DNA from 4 places in the Exiguobacterium sp. s36 genome. Region 2 is predicted to be linked to each of the others. Evidence: riboswitches for the same ligand, from Rfam matches in the RefSeq annotation. Region 2 holds a riboswitch; each other region holds the start of a gene.
What was found. A riboswitch is a leader RNA that binds a small molecule or an ion and turns the genes downstream of it on or off. The one in region 2 is predicted to bind S-adenosylmethionine.
Positions count from the first base shown of each region.

Region 1: another riboswitch for S-adenosylmethionine. It lies ahead of KNP95_RS09430 (Na+/H+ antiporter NhaC family protein); the one in region 2 lies ahead of msrA (peptide-methionine (S)-S-oxide reductase MsrA).
Region 3: another riboswitch for S-adenosylmethionine. It lies ahead of KNP95_RS02175 (LVIVD repeat-containing protein); the one in region 2 lies ahead of msrA (peptide-methionine (S)-S-oxide reductase MsrA).
Region 4: another riboswitch for S-adenosylmethionine. It lies ahead of KNP95_RS05345 (2,3-diketo-5-methylthiopentyl-1-phosphate enolase); the one in region 2 lies ahead of msrA (peptide-methionine (S)-S-oxide reductase MsrA).

Region 1 is NZ_JACSLW010000003.1:296,439-300,126, reverse strand. It holds gene KNP95_RS09435 (GGDEF domain-containing protein) at 1-1,213, shown strand, start outside; SAM riboswitch class I at 1,310-1,405, shown strand; gene KNP95_RS09430 (Na+/H+ antiporter NhaC family protein) at 1,458-2,759, shown strand; gene KNP95_RS09425 (TVP38/TMEM64 family protein) at 2,787-3,431, opposite strand; gene trhO (oxygen-dependent tRNA uridine(34) hydroxylase TrhO) at 3,656-3,688, shown strand, end outside.
Region 2 is NZ_JACSLW010000008.1:957-4,644, forward strand. It holds gene KNP95_RS13600 (four-helix bundle copper-binding protein) at 1-116, opposite strand, end outside; tRNA gene KNP95_RS13605 (tRNA-Ala) at 230-302, opposite strand; gene KNP95_RS13610 (GRP family sugar transporter) at 437-1,300, shown strand; gene msrA (peptide-methionine (S)-S-oxide reductase MsrA) at 1,330-1,842, opposite strand; SAM riboswitch class I at 1,907-2,008, opposite strand; gene KNP95_RS13620 (hypothetical protein) at 2,053-2,214, opposite strand; gene KNP95_RS13625 (amidase family protein) at 2,326-3,688, shown strand, end outside.
Region 3 is NZ_JACSLW010000001.1:428,600-432,287, forward strand. It holds gene KNP95_RS02170 (L-lactate dehydrogenase) at 1-242, opposite strand, end outside; gene KNP95_RS02175 (LVIVD repeat-containing protein) at 379-1,761, opposite strand; SAM riboswitch class I at 1,873-1,987, opposite strand; gene KNP95_RS02180 (YciI family protein) at 2,077-2,451, opposite strand; gene sufB (Fe-S cluster assembly protein SufB) at 2,585-3,688, opposite strand, start outside.
Region 4 is NZ_JACSLW010000001.1:1,065,292-1,068,979, forward strand. It holds gene mtnA (S-methyl-5-thioribose-1-phosphate isomerase) at 1-237, opposite strand, end outside; gene mtnK (S-methyl-5-thioribose kinase) at 234-1,385, opposite strand; SAM riboswitch class I at 1,467-1,569, opposite strand; SAM riboswitch class I at 1,775-1,876, shown strand; gene KNP95_RS05345 (2,3-diketo-5-methylthiopentyl-1-phosphate enolase) at 1,946-3,103, shown strand; gene KNP95_RS05350 (2-hydroxy-3-keto-5-methylthiopentenyl-1-phosphate phosphatase) at 3,100-3,688, shown strand, end outside.

The DNA.
Region 1 (3,688 bases), on a different contig from region 2:
CATCTTAAACACGGTCGTACAAAAGTATCAAGTCGGTTGGTGGTTCCGTGTCGATATCCCGGTCCGCGACTTTCTAAACATCGCGTTTTACACGTATATCGTCAGTCTCGTCTTCATTTTAGCAGCCTCGCTCTTCCGTGAGACGAACTTGCTTGTCGTCAGCAGTATCGCCGCCGCACTCACCTTCTTTATTAAGCGGCTCATCATCCAGAAAGGTCGGCAAGACGCCTTCAAATCGTTGATTGAACAATATGATGAGGCAAAAGAAGCCGTGTCGTTGTCACAAAGCGAGGCGCAAGCGATTGAGGTGTTCCTCAGTCAATGTGAACGACTCAACGAGTACGACGAAGGGTTCGTCGAGTTCAAACTGTTCGATCGCACACTTTACTTTGATTTAAAGACGCGCCAGCCGATCGATCGCCACGTCGTCTTTGATTTACTCGATGCAACCTATCCGAACGAAGCCTCGGTCGAGTATGAGATGCGCTTTGAATGGGACGCCCCGTTATCGAACGAGTTCGATGAAGACTATCATAGCTTCATCTCGGTCCGTTCCGAGGAAATCGAAGGCATCCGCACGTGGCTCGTCATGACCGGCGAGCACGTCTATGGCTATCCGCCCATCATTCAACGTGAGATTGTCAAACTGCTCAAATCGTTCAATCGAACGATCAGTCGTTGTCATGAACGCGACCGCCTCTATACCGAGAGCCGGACGGACAGCTTGACGTTGCTTGCCAATGCACGGGCTTTTTATGAATACGGGATTCAACAAATCTCGGACGGCTCGATGTACCCGATTTCCGTCGCAATGCTCGATATCGACTTCTTCAAAAAAATCAACGACACGCACGGTCATCAAGTCGGAGACAGCGTGCTCCAAGAGTTTGGTCGCCGCATCCGCCAAGTGCTCCGCACCGATGATTTCGCAGCCCGTTATGGCGGCGAGGAGTTCATCTTGCTGTTGAACCGATGCGATGTCGAAGCCGCCGTCGAGATTGCCGAGCGCATCCGTCAACAAATCGAAACCAAACCATTCCACGTTGACGGAATCGATATCCCAGTGACCGCCTCAATCGGCGTCGATACGATTCAAGCGTTCGGTGACAAACGACTAGACGATACGATTCGCAACGCCGACCGAGCGCTTTACGTCGGCGGGAAGTACGCAGGACGCAACCGCGTCGCCCATTACAATTTTTTGACGTCCTGACTCGCCCCCACGTGCATCGCGTGGGGGTTTGCTATTGACAAGCAGATTTGAAACAGGTACGTTAGGGAACGTGTCTTATAACTAAATATCACAACTTTTTTATCAAGAGAGACTGAGGGACTGGCCCGATGACGTCTCGGCAGCGGGTAACCTGTGCCAAATCCAGCGAGCGGTCTGCTCGAAAGATGAAAAAAGTGTTTCTTGTAGAGAGAGCCTTTTTTCAGAAGGCTCTCTTTTTATTTTTATGAATGAGGTGAATCGATTGGAACAACCAACAGCTAACAAATGGGCGCTCTTGCCCTTACTCGTCTTCCTCGTCTTCTTTATCGGGGCAGGCATCTACTATGACGATTTTTATAAATTTCCCGTCTTGATTGCGGCCTTGATTGCCGTCATCGTCGCGGCGATGATGACGAAAGGAAGCGTCACCCAGACGGTCGAACGTGTCGCCCAAGGCGCCGGCAACCCAAGCATCTTGATCATGGTGTTCATCTTCTTGCTCGCCGGCGCGTTTTCAAGCGTCGCCGAAGCAATCGGGGCGATTGATGCGACCGTCAATGCGGCATTGACGTTATTACCGCCTTCGCTCCTCTTGAGCGGCCTGTTCGTCATCGCGGCCTTCATCTCAATGGCGATGGGCACATCGACCGGGACGATTGCCGCACTGGCGCCGATCGCCCTCGGCATCCATGAGGAGAGCGGCGTCAATATCGCCATCGCAGCAGCGGCCGTCGTTGGCGGTGCCATGTTCGGTGATAACTTGTCGTTCATTTCGGACACGACGATTGCAGCCGTCCGCACCCAACGGACGAACATGCGCGACAAGTTCCGGACTAACTTTTGGATCATCTTGCCGGCAGCCGTCATCACAACGATTTTGCTCGCCGTCTTATCGAGCGGTGAATCGACCATCGAGCCAGCAGCGTTTGAATGGTATAAGCTGATTCCGTACCTTGCGGTCATCGTGCTCGCCTTGACGGGAATGAACGTCATCCTCGTCTTGCTCGGCGGCATCGCCCTGACCGGCATCATCGGTCTGTTGGACGGCAGTCTAGCCGTCACCACGTACGTCACCGCCATGGCGGACGGCATGATGGGCATGGCCGAGATTTCACTCCTGACATTGCTCATGGGTGGGCTCGTCGGGCTCATCTCGCATAACGGCGGACTCACGTACTTGCGTGACGCGCTCACGTCCCGAATTAAAAGACGGGCCGGCGCGGAGTGGAGCATCGCCGGGCTCGTCAGTGCGACAAACGTCGCGACGGCGAACAACACGATTTCGATTCTCGTGGCTGGTCCGCTCGCCGCGAACATCGCCGACGATTATGACATCGAACGTAAAAAGTCAGCGAGTGTACTCGATATCTTCTCGTGTGGGGTCCAAGGTCTGTTGCCTTATGGGGCACAGCTTCTCATTGCGGCCGAACTGACGAACACAGCGTCACCGGCGCTCGTTCCGTATATGTTCTATCCGTTCTTGTTGTTCATTTGCGGAGGATTGGCCATCGCCTTCAACTTCCCGCGTTTCAAAAAACGCGCTTAACGAAAACGACCTTGTGAAGCAGTCGCTTCACAAGGTCGTTTGTCGTTTCGCTTCAAGTTCACGCTTCAGCTGCTCGTTCCGTTTTCTGAAGGCACGCCGTTTAAGCAGTTCTTCGAGTCCACGGCTGATGGCCCATAGGACAATCAGTAATAAGACGAGCATCGATAATCGGAACGGGCTTTGGATAAACTCTTCCCACTGGTCGCCAATGACAGAGAAAATCAAGACGACGAGCAACTTGCCGAACCCGGCCGCCATGATGAACGTACGGAGCGGCATTTGAATGAGCGCGAGTAAGTATGTGATCAAGCTGACCGGAATAAACGGGAGCGAGTACAGAAACCCGAGTGAGACCGGACTCATGTGCTTGATGCGTTCGAGCCAATAGACGCCTTGCTTATGTCTCTCGAGCCACCGCGTCATCGGCTTTCGGAACACGTAGCGAACAGCTACAAACACAAGAATTGTTCCGAGCAAACTCCCGATCCAAGACAGTAACGTCCCAAGCAAAAATCCATATGTCGCTGCGTTCGCCGAGATGATGAGGACGAGTGGGAGAAATGGAAAGATCGCCTCCAGGAACGGTGCCCCGAGTCCTGCCCAAGGTCCGCCCGGAAGTCCTTGTAGCCATTCAATCAAGTTTAAAATATATTGTTGGAGTGATGTCAGCATGTCAGTTTCCACCTTCAACTTTCGTTATTCCTTTTTACCCGATTTCGCTCAGGAAGACGCATCCCCCTGCCCACCGCCGTAAAAAAATAAAAAGTATTTGCGAAATTCAGCTGTGATATCTATCATATAATATGGACTTGTGGTTGCAGGCAAGTCCGTTCGTCGAACGACACAACCCAACGTTCGTTTTCCTGCAAAAAACTGAACACAGGGGAGTAACACACATGGAAACAAAACCAATGCGGGTCTTGCTGTAC
Region 2 (3,688 bases):
CACTCGGCGACCATCAATAAATCCTCTTCTTGTAAACATTTTGAGAAACAGTGATTGCTTGCCCGCATACAGTCGATGACGGCTAAAATGGTCTCTTCGACAGAGGCACGATCCATAGTAAGTCCCCCTTAGAATAATGATGTCTTACAATCATTACCCGCTACCAGGTGACTTAAACCGGGCGGAGACGCAAAAAAGTCACCCCTCAAATGAGTGGTGACTTCCATAATGGAGCATAGCGGGCTCGAACCGCTGACCTCCACGCTGCCAGCGTGGCGCTCTCCCAGCTGAGCTAATGCCCCGTTCGAAAATTATTATATCATCCTAGTAAAACATTTGGCAATGGGTATTTTTAAATTTTTTTGAACAAAGTTTAATCGGGCGTAAACGTGGGAAAATCATGGGTAATGTTATTCTACGAAAGCAGGTGTTATCTATGGAAATGATTTTACTCGCACTCTTACCTGCCTTGATGTGGGGGAGTATCCCACTTATCGTCTCGAAAGTCGGCGGCAAGCCGATTCAACAGTTAATCGGGACGACGATTGGGGCGATGGTGATGGCGGTCATCATCGCACTCGTCTTCAATCCGGAGTTCACGACGCTCGCAATCGTGACCGGCTTCATCTCTGGTGTGTTCTGGGCACTCGGGCAATATTTACAGTTCCAGTCGTTCCAAATTTTAAGTGTATCGAAAGCGATGCCGATCAGCACTGGGATGCAACTCGTCGGGACGTCGTTGTTCGGGGTCATCGTGCTCGGCGATTGGAAGACGACGACCGAGTTGTGGCTCGGCTTTTCTGCGCTCGTGTTGATTATCATCGGGGCGGCACTGACGTCATACCAACAACAAAAAGATGGCGATAGCAGCGGCGCCTTGAAGAAAGGTTTGCTCGTCCTGCTCGTGTCGAGTATCGGTTATGTGACGTATGCCGTCCTGACGAACTATTTCGAGGTCGACGGCATCACGGCCATCTTGCCGCAATCGGTCGGGATGTTCATCGCGGCGCTATTGTTCAGCCTGCGTGAGAAAGATGTGAAGAAGTTCGACCCGAAGACGTTCAAAAACATTTTGGCCGGTCTCGCTTGGGGGATCGGGAACTTCGGGCTGTTCGTGTCAAGCGGTGAGGTCGGCATCGCGACGTCGTTCGCCTTGTCCCAATTGAACGTCGTCGTGGCGACGCTCGGCGGGATTTATCTATTGAAAGAAGAGAAGACGACGAAAGAACGGGTCTTCGTCTTTATGGGAATCGGGCTCATCGTCGTGGCCGGATTCATGCTCGGGATTGCCAAGAGCTAAAAAGACGGGTCAGACGACCCGTCTTTTGTTTACCAGGCTTGCTCGATGAATGCGTCGCGCCCAGATTTCTTCCGGTCCTCTTTATAGTGGGCCGGATTTTTTTTATGGAAGTCTTGATGATATTCCTCGGCCGGATAGAACGTGTCGGCCGGTAGAATCTTCGTGACAATCGGCTGTTTGAAGCGTCCGCTCGCCGCGAGCGCGTCGCGACTCTGTTCTGCTTTCACGCGTTGGTCTTCCGTATGATAGAAGATGGCCGGCGCATATTGGCTACCGCGGTCTTGGAACTGGCCGCCGTCATCGGTCGGATCGGTCTGAATCCAATACAGTTCGAGCAGTCGCTCATAAGCGAATAGCGTCGGGTCGAACGTGATCTCGACGACCTCATAGTGTCCCGTCGTCCCTGTTTTCACTTGTTCATACGTCGGGTCATCGACGTGACCTCCCGTATAACCGGATACGATTGACTCGATGCCAGGTTGTTCCTCGAACGGCGTCACCATGCACCAAAAACAGCCGCCTGCGAATGTTGCTTTTTCCATTAGTAATTCCCCCTCGATCAATTTCCAAAAAAAAAGCGCTCATGTCATCGACATGAGCGCTCTGTCATATCGGCCAAGGCAAACTGCCTTGCTGGAAGTAGCACCTTGCCGAAGCAGGTTGCTGTGAAGTCATAGAGCCAGGTCTCTCGTTCACTCGAGATATCGATATGTAGTTGGTGAGAGCATCATACCATCAGATTTGAAGCGGCGTCAACGGTTTGGTTTGCGTCGAAGTTGGACCAAGGTGGTGCCGAGAATCAAGATGACGAGGACGATGGAGAGCGGTAGCGTATACGGAGCGTCCCCGGCATATAGCTGTAAGAAGAACAAGGCAAAGACGGACAATAAGACGAGTACGTACGAACGGTTCATAGTAACCTCCCTTTTCTTTCAGTGTACCAAGTTACATATTCGTTGGCGAACGAAAACAGGAAATCATGTGGCGATAGCGAATACCATCGAGTGACCAAAGGAGGAATCTATATGACTGAACCAAACACATGTTTCGAACTCGATATAGAGACCGCCCATCGCGGATATAAAGAAGGAACGTTCACGGCACGTGACGTGACGGCCTATTATTTGACTCGAATCGCCAAGTTGAACGATAAGCTGAGAGCGGTCATTCAAGTGAACCCGGACGCCTTGTTCGAGGCCGAGGCGGCCGACCGGGCGTTTCGACGAGGTGAGCGATTACCGTTGCTCGGCATCCCGGTGCTGATCAAAGACAATGTTGAGACGGCGGGATTGATGAAGACGACGGCCGGGGCCGTCGCCCTCGCGCATCACTTCGCCGGCCGGGACGCCCATCTCGTCCAAAGCTTGCGCGCGAGCGGGGCCATCATCCTCGGGAAAGCGAACTTGTCCGAATGGGCCAACTTTTTGACCGAGGGCATGCCGAACGGCTGGAGTGGGGTCGGTGGCCAGACGCTCAATCCATATGGGGACAAGCTCGATGTCGGAGGGTCGAGTTCAGGTTCGGCGTCAGCGGTCGCGGCCAACTTGACGTTGCTTGCCGTCGGCAGCGAGACGAGCGGCTCGATTATTCACCCGAGCGTCCATAACGGAATCGTTGGCATCAAACCGACCGTCGGGTTGATTAGCCGCAGCGGCATCATCCCGATCTCCCGGTCGCAAGACACGGCCGGCCCGATGGCACGGACACTCCGGGATGCGGTGCTCGCCCTTGAGGCGATGGTTGGGGAAGATCCAGCTGACCCAGCGACGACGCATCTTCCGGCCGGTCCGCCTTACCGGACTTGTCTTGATGAGCGGCAAGCAGTCGGGATGCGTGTCGGTGTCGTCAAGACCGATCTGTCGGAAGAAGAGCAGGTGCTCTACGACGAAGCGATCGCATTGCTGAAACAGAGCGGCATCGAGATCGTCACCGTCGAACTGCCGACGAAAGCAGGGCTCGACCAAGGGGATATCCTGTACCATGAGTTCAAGCTCGGAATCGAGGCGTATCTCGCCTCGACGACGCTCCCGTATGAGACGTTGTCGGATTTGATTAACTGGAACAACAGTCATCCGGAGACGATTCCGCATGGACAGAAGACGTTCGAGAAAGCGAACGAACAATCGGGCCGCTTGATTGAGGACGCCTATTTGACGCGCCGCCTCGACGACGTCTATCACGCCAAGACAGACGGCATCGACCGATTGTTGGCCGAGCAGGAACTTCATGCGCTCGTCTTGCCGCATGACCACAATTATGACATGGCGGCGAAAGCCGGCCATCCGACCGTCACGATCCCGTATCGCTTGAAGGCGAGCGGGGCCCCGTTCGGTCTATCGTTCACCGGGACGAGCTATGCCGAACGCGACTTGATTCGTCTCGCCTATG
Region 3 (3,688 bases), on a different contig from region 2:
GCGTCGCGGCAGTCCGAGTAGTCACCTGCCCAAATTCGGACCGGACTCGGGGCGAATGATATCCCGTGATTGAGGTCCATCGCCTCCCCTTCAGCCTTGGCGTGGTTCGAGTCAATCAAGACGAGCTCTTCACAGAGCGCGGCCATCGACAGTTGATAGGCGAAACTGACGCCAACCCATCCGGCGCCGACGACGGCGATGCGGGTGATGTCTTCTGGGTCAATCGTGTTCAAGTGATCCATATGCTTCATCCCTTTCTAAACGTGTTCTCTTTCTTAGCATACCCGACTCGTCTTCGTTTCACGACAAAAAATGCGAACTGCTTTAGATTATACAAAAAACCAGCGAAGTCGAGCTTCGCTGGTTGTCGAGAAATCCTTACTTATTGTTTTTTTGTAGCACTTTCAAGCCTGTGCCCATGTCAGACGCGAGCACATAGTTTTGATCGACGTAGACGCCCCAGATGTTCGCATCGGCCGGAACGTATTTTCCGATTTGTACCGGTTTACTCGGATTCGAAATATCAACCGCTCGCACCCCGCCCGCGTAGTGAGACAGGTACAACGTGTTCCCATGTACTTCTGGATCATGTACCGTTTTACCGAACGTGACTTGTTCAGCCGGATTCTCAGAGATATCTTCTGTCAAATCCGTCTTGAATTCGCTCAATAGTTTCGGATTCGTTTTGTTTTTAATGTCGAAGATTCGAGTGTATCCGTACGCTTGTTCGTAGCCTGATTTAACCGGCGCATACACTTCTCTCGTTTCGACGAGTACCGTGCCGCCTTTTGCAAGTGCCGCCGAGTGCGCCGATCCTTGTTGATCTGACGCAAATGTCGTCCGTCCTTCGTATGTCACGTTGTCTGGGTCTGAGATGTCCAGGATGATCGTCCCAAGATCCCAGAACGAGAGAAACGCTGTTTTCCCGTTCTCATCCGCATAGGCGCTATGGTTGAAGACTGGTCTCTTCTTGCCATCTGGCGCGTTCCACGTGTATCCGTCAAAGCTTTCATCCACTTCCGGCAAAGAACGTGGATCGAATTCGTATAGCTTCTTCGGTTCCGCTGGGTTGGTCACATCTACGAGTTGGAAATCCTTCTCTTTCCCGTGCGAATAGTAGTCCGCATAAGGATTCGAGGCAAGGACCAATACCCGGTCTCCTTGTGTCGTCAAGTAAAGTTCATGTGTCCCTCTCGTTTTCTTTGTCACTTCGTAGAAACCTAATTTCTTTGGCTCGTACGGGTTCGTCACATCATAGATCAGGAACCCGCCTTTCGAATTCGGATTTTTAGAGTCGAGTTGTTGAACCGATACAACCGCCAAATCACCTTTGAATGATTTTGTGTTCACCGTCTTCACGATTACTTTTTCCTGCCAAGTCCCAGGAATGTCTTGATCTGCGAATACAGCGACTTCTTTCGGGTTGGATGGATCTTTCAAGTCAAACACGCGAACCCCCCCGTTGCCTCCACCGGCAGTATGTGTCCCTGTGTATGCAAATCCTTTATGGGCGTACACGTCAGCCGTACTATTTTTCACACCTTCTCGGATTTCTTTCAGTGGTACGGCTGCCGTCTCATGTAGATACTTGACGTTCTTGCTTCCTTCCGTCACGGAAACCGAACTGATTTCATCCGGGTTACGCTCCCCTTTCTCGATGTTGATGTCACCAAGCTCGTCATGCGCGTATGTAACCGGTAAAGCTGATGAGACCGTTAATCCTGTGACGAGCGCTGCGCTTAATAAGAACTTTCCTTTCAAAATAAATTCCCCCTTAGATTTTTTTGATAGAAACTCTGTTAGAGGCAGAATGCAAAAAAATCCTTCTGAACTCATAAACGAGACAGAAGGATTCCGAAAAATTCCGATTTCCTCTCATCTCTCAGCGTTCGCTGTTAGATTTAGCACCGTTTCCGTACTGGCGATTCAGTACGGATGGTTGCCGGGCTTCATAGGGCTAATTCCCTCCACCTGCTCTTAATAAGAGTATTCATATCAAATTACTTTGTATTATGACGACGTTTCCATGGAATGTCAATATATTTTCTGCATAATCTTTACAGGTGAAGTTGTGGTTTATTCTCGCTCCCGATAATAGTGCACCGGCCGAATCTCGAGCCGCCACCCTAACGCTTCCGCTTCGGGCACTTGGGTCGTCGGATGGATGGAAGCGATTCTGAGCGCATCCTCCATATCCAACGCTTCAATCACGAACGCACTTCCCATCACTTCTTTCGATTCTGTAGCGGACCCATCTGTAATCGAAATCTGCTGTGACTCCCGCTTGAGTTGTTTCACGCTCGCTTCAAGCCCCATGTCCATCAATACCTTTTCACTTGCATACAGCTCCTGTAAGTGTCGTTCACACGTCGCCATGATTTGATCGATTTCTAGGTCGGACTTCTCGTTCATTTTGTCAGCGTCGAAATATCCCGTTACCAAGAACAGCATGTGATTGTCTCCTCTCGCATCTATAGACACGCGTCATCTAATTCCATTCCCTATTCCCTGTTTACAGACATAATCGACAAAAAAGACGGTCGACATGAGTTCATGTCAACCGTCCTTCTCTATATATACAGGATTATCCGATCGATCCTTCCATCTCAAACTTGATGAGACGGTTCATTTCGACGGCATATTCCATTGGCAATTCTTTCGTGAACGGCTCGATGAAGCCCATGACGATCATTTCCGTCGCTTCTTCTTCCGAGATTCCGCGGCTCATGAGGTAGAAGAGTTGCTCTTCTGACACTTTTGAGACTTTCGCTTCGTGCTCGAGTGAGACTTGGTCGTTCAAGATCTCGTTGTACGGGATCGTGTCCGACGTCGACTGATTATCCATGATGAGCGTGTCACATTCGATGTTCGAACGTGCGCCTTTCGCTTTACGACCGAAGTGGACGATACCGCGATACGAGACTTTTCCGCCTTGTTTCGAGATCGACTTCGAGACGATTGACGACGACGTGTTCGGTGCGAGGTGAATCATTTTCGCGCCCGCGTCTTGGTGCTGCCCTTTACCGCCGAGAGCGATTGAGAGCGTCATACCGCGTGAGCCTTCACCTTTCAAGATGACGGCCGGGTATTTCATCGTGAGTTTCGAACCGATGTTACCATCGATCCACTCCATCGATCCACCCGCTTCACAAACGGCACGCTTCGTGACCAAGTTGTAGACGTTGTTCGCCCAGTTCTGAATTGTCGTATAGCGGCAGTATGCGTCTTTGTTGACGAAAATCTCAACGACCGCTGAGTGGAGTGAGTTCGTCGTGTAGACCGGTGCTGTACATCCTTCGACGTAATGGACAGAAGCGCCCTCGTCGACGATGATGAGCGTCCGCTCGAACTGACCCATGTTCTCCGAGTTGATGCGGAAGTAAGCTTGGAGCGGTTGCTCGAGCTTCACGCCTTTTGGTACGTAGATGAACGAGCCACCTGACCAAACAGCCGAGTTGAGTGCCGCGAACTTGTTATCTGTCGGCGGAATCAATTTTCCGAAGTACTCACGGAAGATGGCTTCATCTTCTTTCAAAGCAGTGTCTGTATCTTTGAAGATGACACCTTTCGCTTCGAAGTCTTCTTGCATGCTGTGATAAACGACTTCAGACTCATACTGAGCCGAAACGCCTGCCAAGTATTTTTGCTCCGCTTCCGGGATTCCGAGCTTATCAAACGTACGTTTGAT
Region 4 (3,688 bases), on a different contig from region 2:
GTCGAGCCGACGCGTGAAGTCCGGGTCATCGACTAACCGTCCCGCCTCTTTGGCGAGAACGAACGCCCCGAAGTAAGCGATGGCCGGTGCGCCGCGGACTTGGAGCGTCTCGATGGCATGTTCGGCCTGTTCAAGCGTCTCGATTGTCACGTAACGCTCTTCGTGCGGCAACAACGTCTGATCCAATACGATGAGTTCGTCCGTTTGCGAATTAAAGCGGATGTTTTGGACCGTCATACGCGCACCCCCGACAAAAGCGTCACCAAGTCGTCAATCGATTCGACGCTGTGGCGTTCTTTGATGAGCGCCGTCCCGAGGGCAAGCGCGTCACGTTTTCGTTCGAGCCGCGTCGCTTCCGGCAACGTCTCGAGATCGGCGACACCGGCGAGTCCGACGGCACGGCGAATGAGTTCGCAACCGGCGTAGCCGATCGTGTCGCTGAAGATCGTCCGCAACAACTCGTCGACAAAACCGTCCGTGTTGAACGGTTCGACGGCGCGCTCAAAGTTGGCCCGGAACGTCTTCTCAAACGTCTCCCACACCGTCAAGACGTCTGTGAAACGTTCGAAGCGTTTGAACGGGTCATAGAACGTCGACAGCGTCAAATGGGCGATGATTTGGCCCAGGTCGAAGCCGAACGGTCCGTAAAATGCGAACTCTGGATCGATGATTTTCGTCTCTTGTTGGGTCGCGAAGATGCTGCCTGTATGTAGGTCACCGTGCAGAAGCGCCTCATGTTTCGTGACAAATCCGACTTTCAGTTTCGTCACCTCGACCTTGAGCGCCTGGTCTTGCCAGAGGCGTTCGACATCTTCTCGAAGCGCCGCCTCGATGTTGTTCGACTCCGCGTCTTTGAACGGGTCGGTGAAGATGAGCTTCTCGGTGATGTCACACAGTTCCGGGTTGTAATAGTCACGTTCAATCCGCTTCTTCGCGATCGGGCCGGCCGCATAATCCGACGTCGCGAACAGCGTCTCGCCTAAAAATTCACCGACATGACGCGCGAGTTCCGGATAGCTCTCCCCTTTCAAATAACCGATGCGGACAATCTCATAATCAGACAGATCTTCTAAAATCGTGTAGGCGAGCGTCCGGTCGCTACCGAGGACGTCCGGGACGAAACGCGGCGCCACGTTCGCAAACTCACGGAGTGCCAACTGTTCAATCCATGCCCGTTCGAGTGTAAGCGGCCAGCTCTCGCCGACAACTTTGGCGTATGGGAGCGCCTGTTTGACGATTAGGCGCTGTTCGCCTTGGCGAATCCGAAACACGAGATTCAAATTGCCGTCCCCGATTTCCTCACACTCGGCGATTCCGTCTTGCAAGTATCCTAATTGACGGACGTGCTCGACGACAGACTGTTCTGTAAATGGTTGATATGACATGATGTTTTCCCCTTCCTGTACGTTGCCCACAAAAAAAGCCCCTTTCTCCGCGAGAAAGAGGCACAGCCAAAATGGTTGTTCCTCTCATCTGTCAGACATTCGTCTGGTGGATGTAGCACCGTGCCTAATGGTCGGTTGCTGCGGCGTCATCGGGCCAATTCCCTCTGCCAACTCGCGATAAGAGTGGTTTATTCGATTCGGTGAACTTATGTGATGAATATTACGGACTCGACGTCACAATTGTCAACGTCCTTTTCTCCGTGCCACTCGTCTTTTTTTTGTGCATATATGGAAACAACTTCCCAAAATATTTTTTTTGGAAAAAAAGGAATTGACGACGTGACGAATCTGTGTAAAAATTCAATTAAATTTCACAACTTCAAATCACATTCTTATCAAGAGCAGACGGAGGGACGAGCCCGATGATGTCGCAGCAACCGACCAGAGATGGCACGGTGCTAATTCTTGCAGCGAAAGCTGAGAGATAAGAGTTCATTTTTTATGATGACCTCTTGCCTCGGCATGGGGTCATTTTTTGTTTGCCTGGAAGGAGGAACCATATGAGTATCACTGCCACATATGAAATCAAACGGACGGATGCGGTCGCAAGCATTGCCGACAAAATCGCCCTCGAGCTGACCGTCGGCACATGGACCGAGCTGCGTCATTTAGAGCAAGAGCAGTTACAGGCGTACCGGGGTGAGGTCGTATCGACCACCCATACGGAGACGACGAGCCGGTTCACGATCCGCTATCCGTTACATAATGTCAGCCCTGACTTTTCATCCATCTTGACGACGACGTTCGGGAAACTATCCCTCGACGATTCGATTCGGTTAACCGATTTGACGTTGCCCGAAACGCTCGCCCCTCATTTCAAAGGCGCCAAGTTCGGCGTCGACGGGATTCGCGAGTTGCTCGGTGTCCATGACCGTCCGCTCGTCATGAGCATCTTCAAAGGCGTCATCGGGCGTGACCTCGCGTTTCTCGAGCAGCAACTCCGCGATCAGTTCGCCGGCGGCATCGATATCGTCAAAGACGACGAGATTTTATACGACAATCCGCTCACGCCGTCGCTCGAACGGGCCCGGATCGGAGCGGCCGTCATTCAAGCGCACTTTGAGGCGACCGGGAAGCGTGTCCTCTACGCCATCACGCTGAGCGGCCCTGTGTTCGGTCTTCGCGACCAGGCGCTCCGGCTGATCGAGGCCGGTGCGACGGCGCTCCTATTCAACGTCTATACGTACGGTCTTGACGCACTGCGCGAACTTGCGAACGACCCAGACATCCGTGTGCCGATTTTGGCCCACCCGGCCTTTGCCGGCGCCTTGACCGGGTCCATCAGTCATTCGCTCTTACTCGGTAAACTCCCACGTCTCGCCGGGGCCGATTTGACGCTCTTCCCGTCTCCGTACGGTTCGCTCGCGACACCACGGGACGAGGCGTTCGCGATTCGTGACTTGAGCGCCGAACCGCATTGGTCGAAACCAATTTTACCGGTCCCGTCAGCTGGGATTCATCCGGGGCTTGTCGCCGATATCATTCGTGATTTCGGGACAGATGTCGTCATCAACGCCGGCGGTGGCATTCATGGTCACCCGGACGGTGCAGCCGCCGGGGCCCGTGCTTTCCGCCAAGCCATCACTCACGTCCTCGGTCACACCGAAGGACAGACGGACGAACTCGATACCGCGTTAAAGGCGTGGGCGTCGCGATGACGATCCATATCCTGTGCGACTTCGACGGGACGATCACGGCGGAAGACAATATCATCGCCTTGATGAAAGCGTTCGCCCCGCCGGCTTGGGTCGAGTTGAAAGATGCGGTCCTCGAACAACGGATTTCAATCCGCTCCGGCGTCGGTCAACTGTTTCAACTATTGCCGAGCGCGGCTGCCCGGGCTTACCGTGATTATTTGTTGGAGCGGATCACGCTCCGCCAAGGGTTCCCGGCATTTTTAGAACAAGTTCGGGCCCACGGCTGGAAGTTTGACGTCGTCAGCGGCGGGATGGACTTTTTCGTCCATCCAATTTTAGCAGGCCACGTCGACCCCGAGCATATCTACTGCAACGTCGCCGACTTCTCTGCTGAGACGGTAACCGTCACGTGGTCGCACGCTTGCGACGAACAGTGCACGAACGATTGCGGCTGTTGCAAGCCGACGCTCGCTCGCCGCATCGTCAATCCCGCCGACCGCTTAATCGTCATCGGCGACTCGGTGACCGACTTCGAGGTCGCGAAGCGTGCCGACTTCGTCTACGCCCGAGGTCAACTCATCACGCTCTGCGAAGACGCAGGCATCC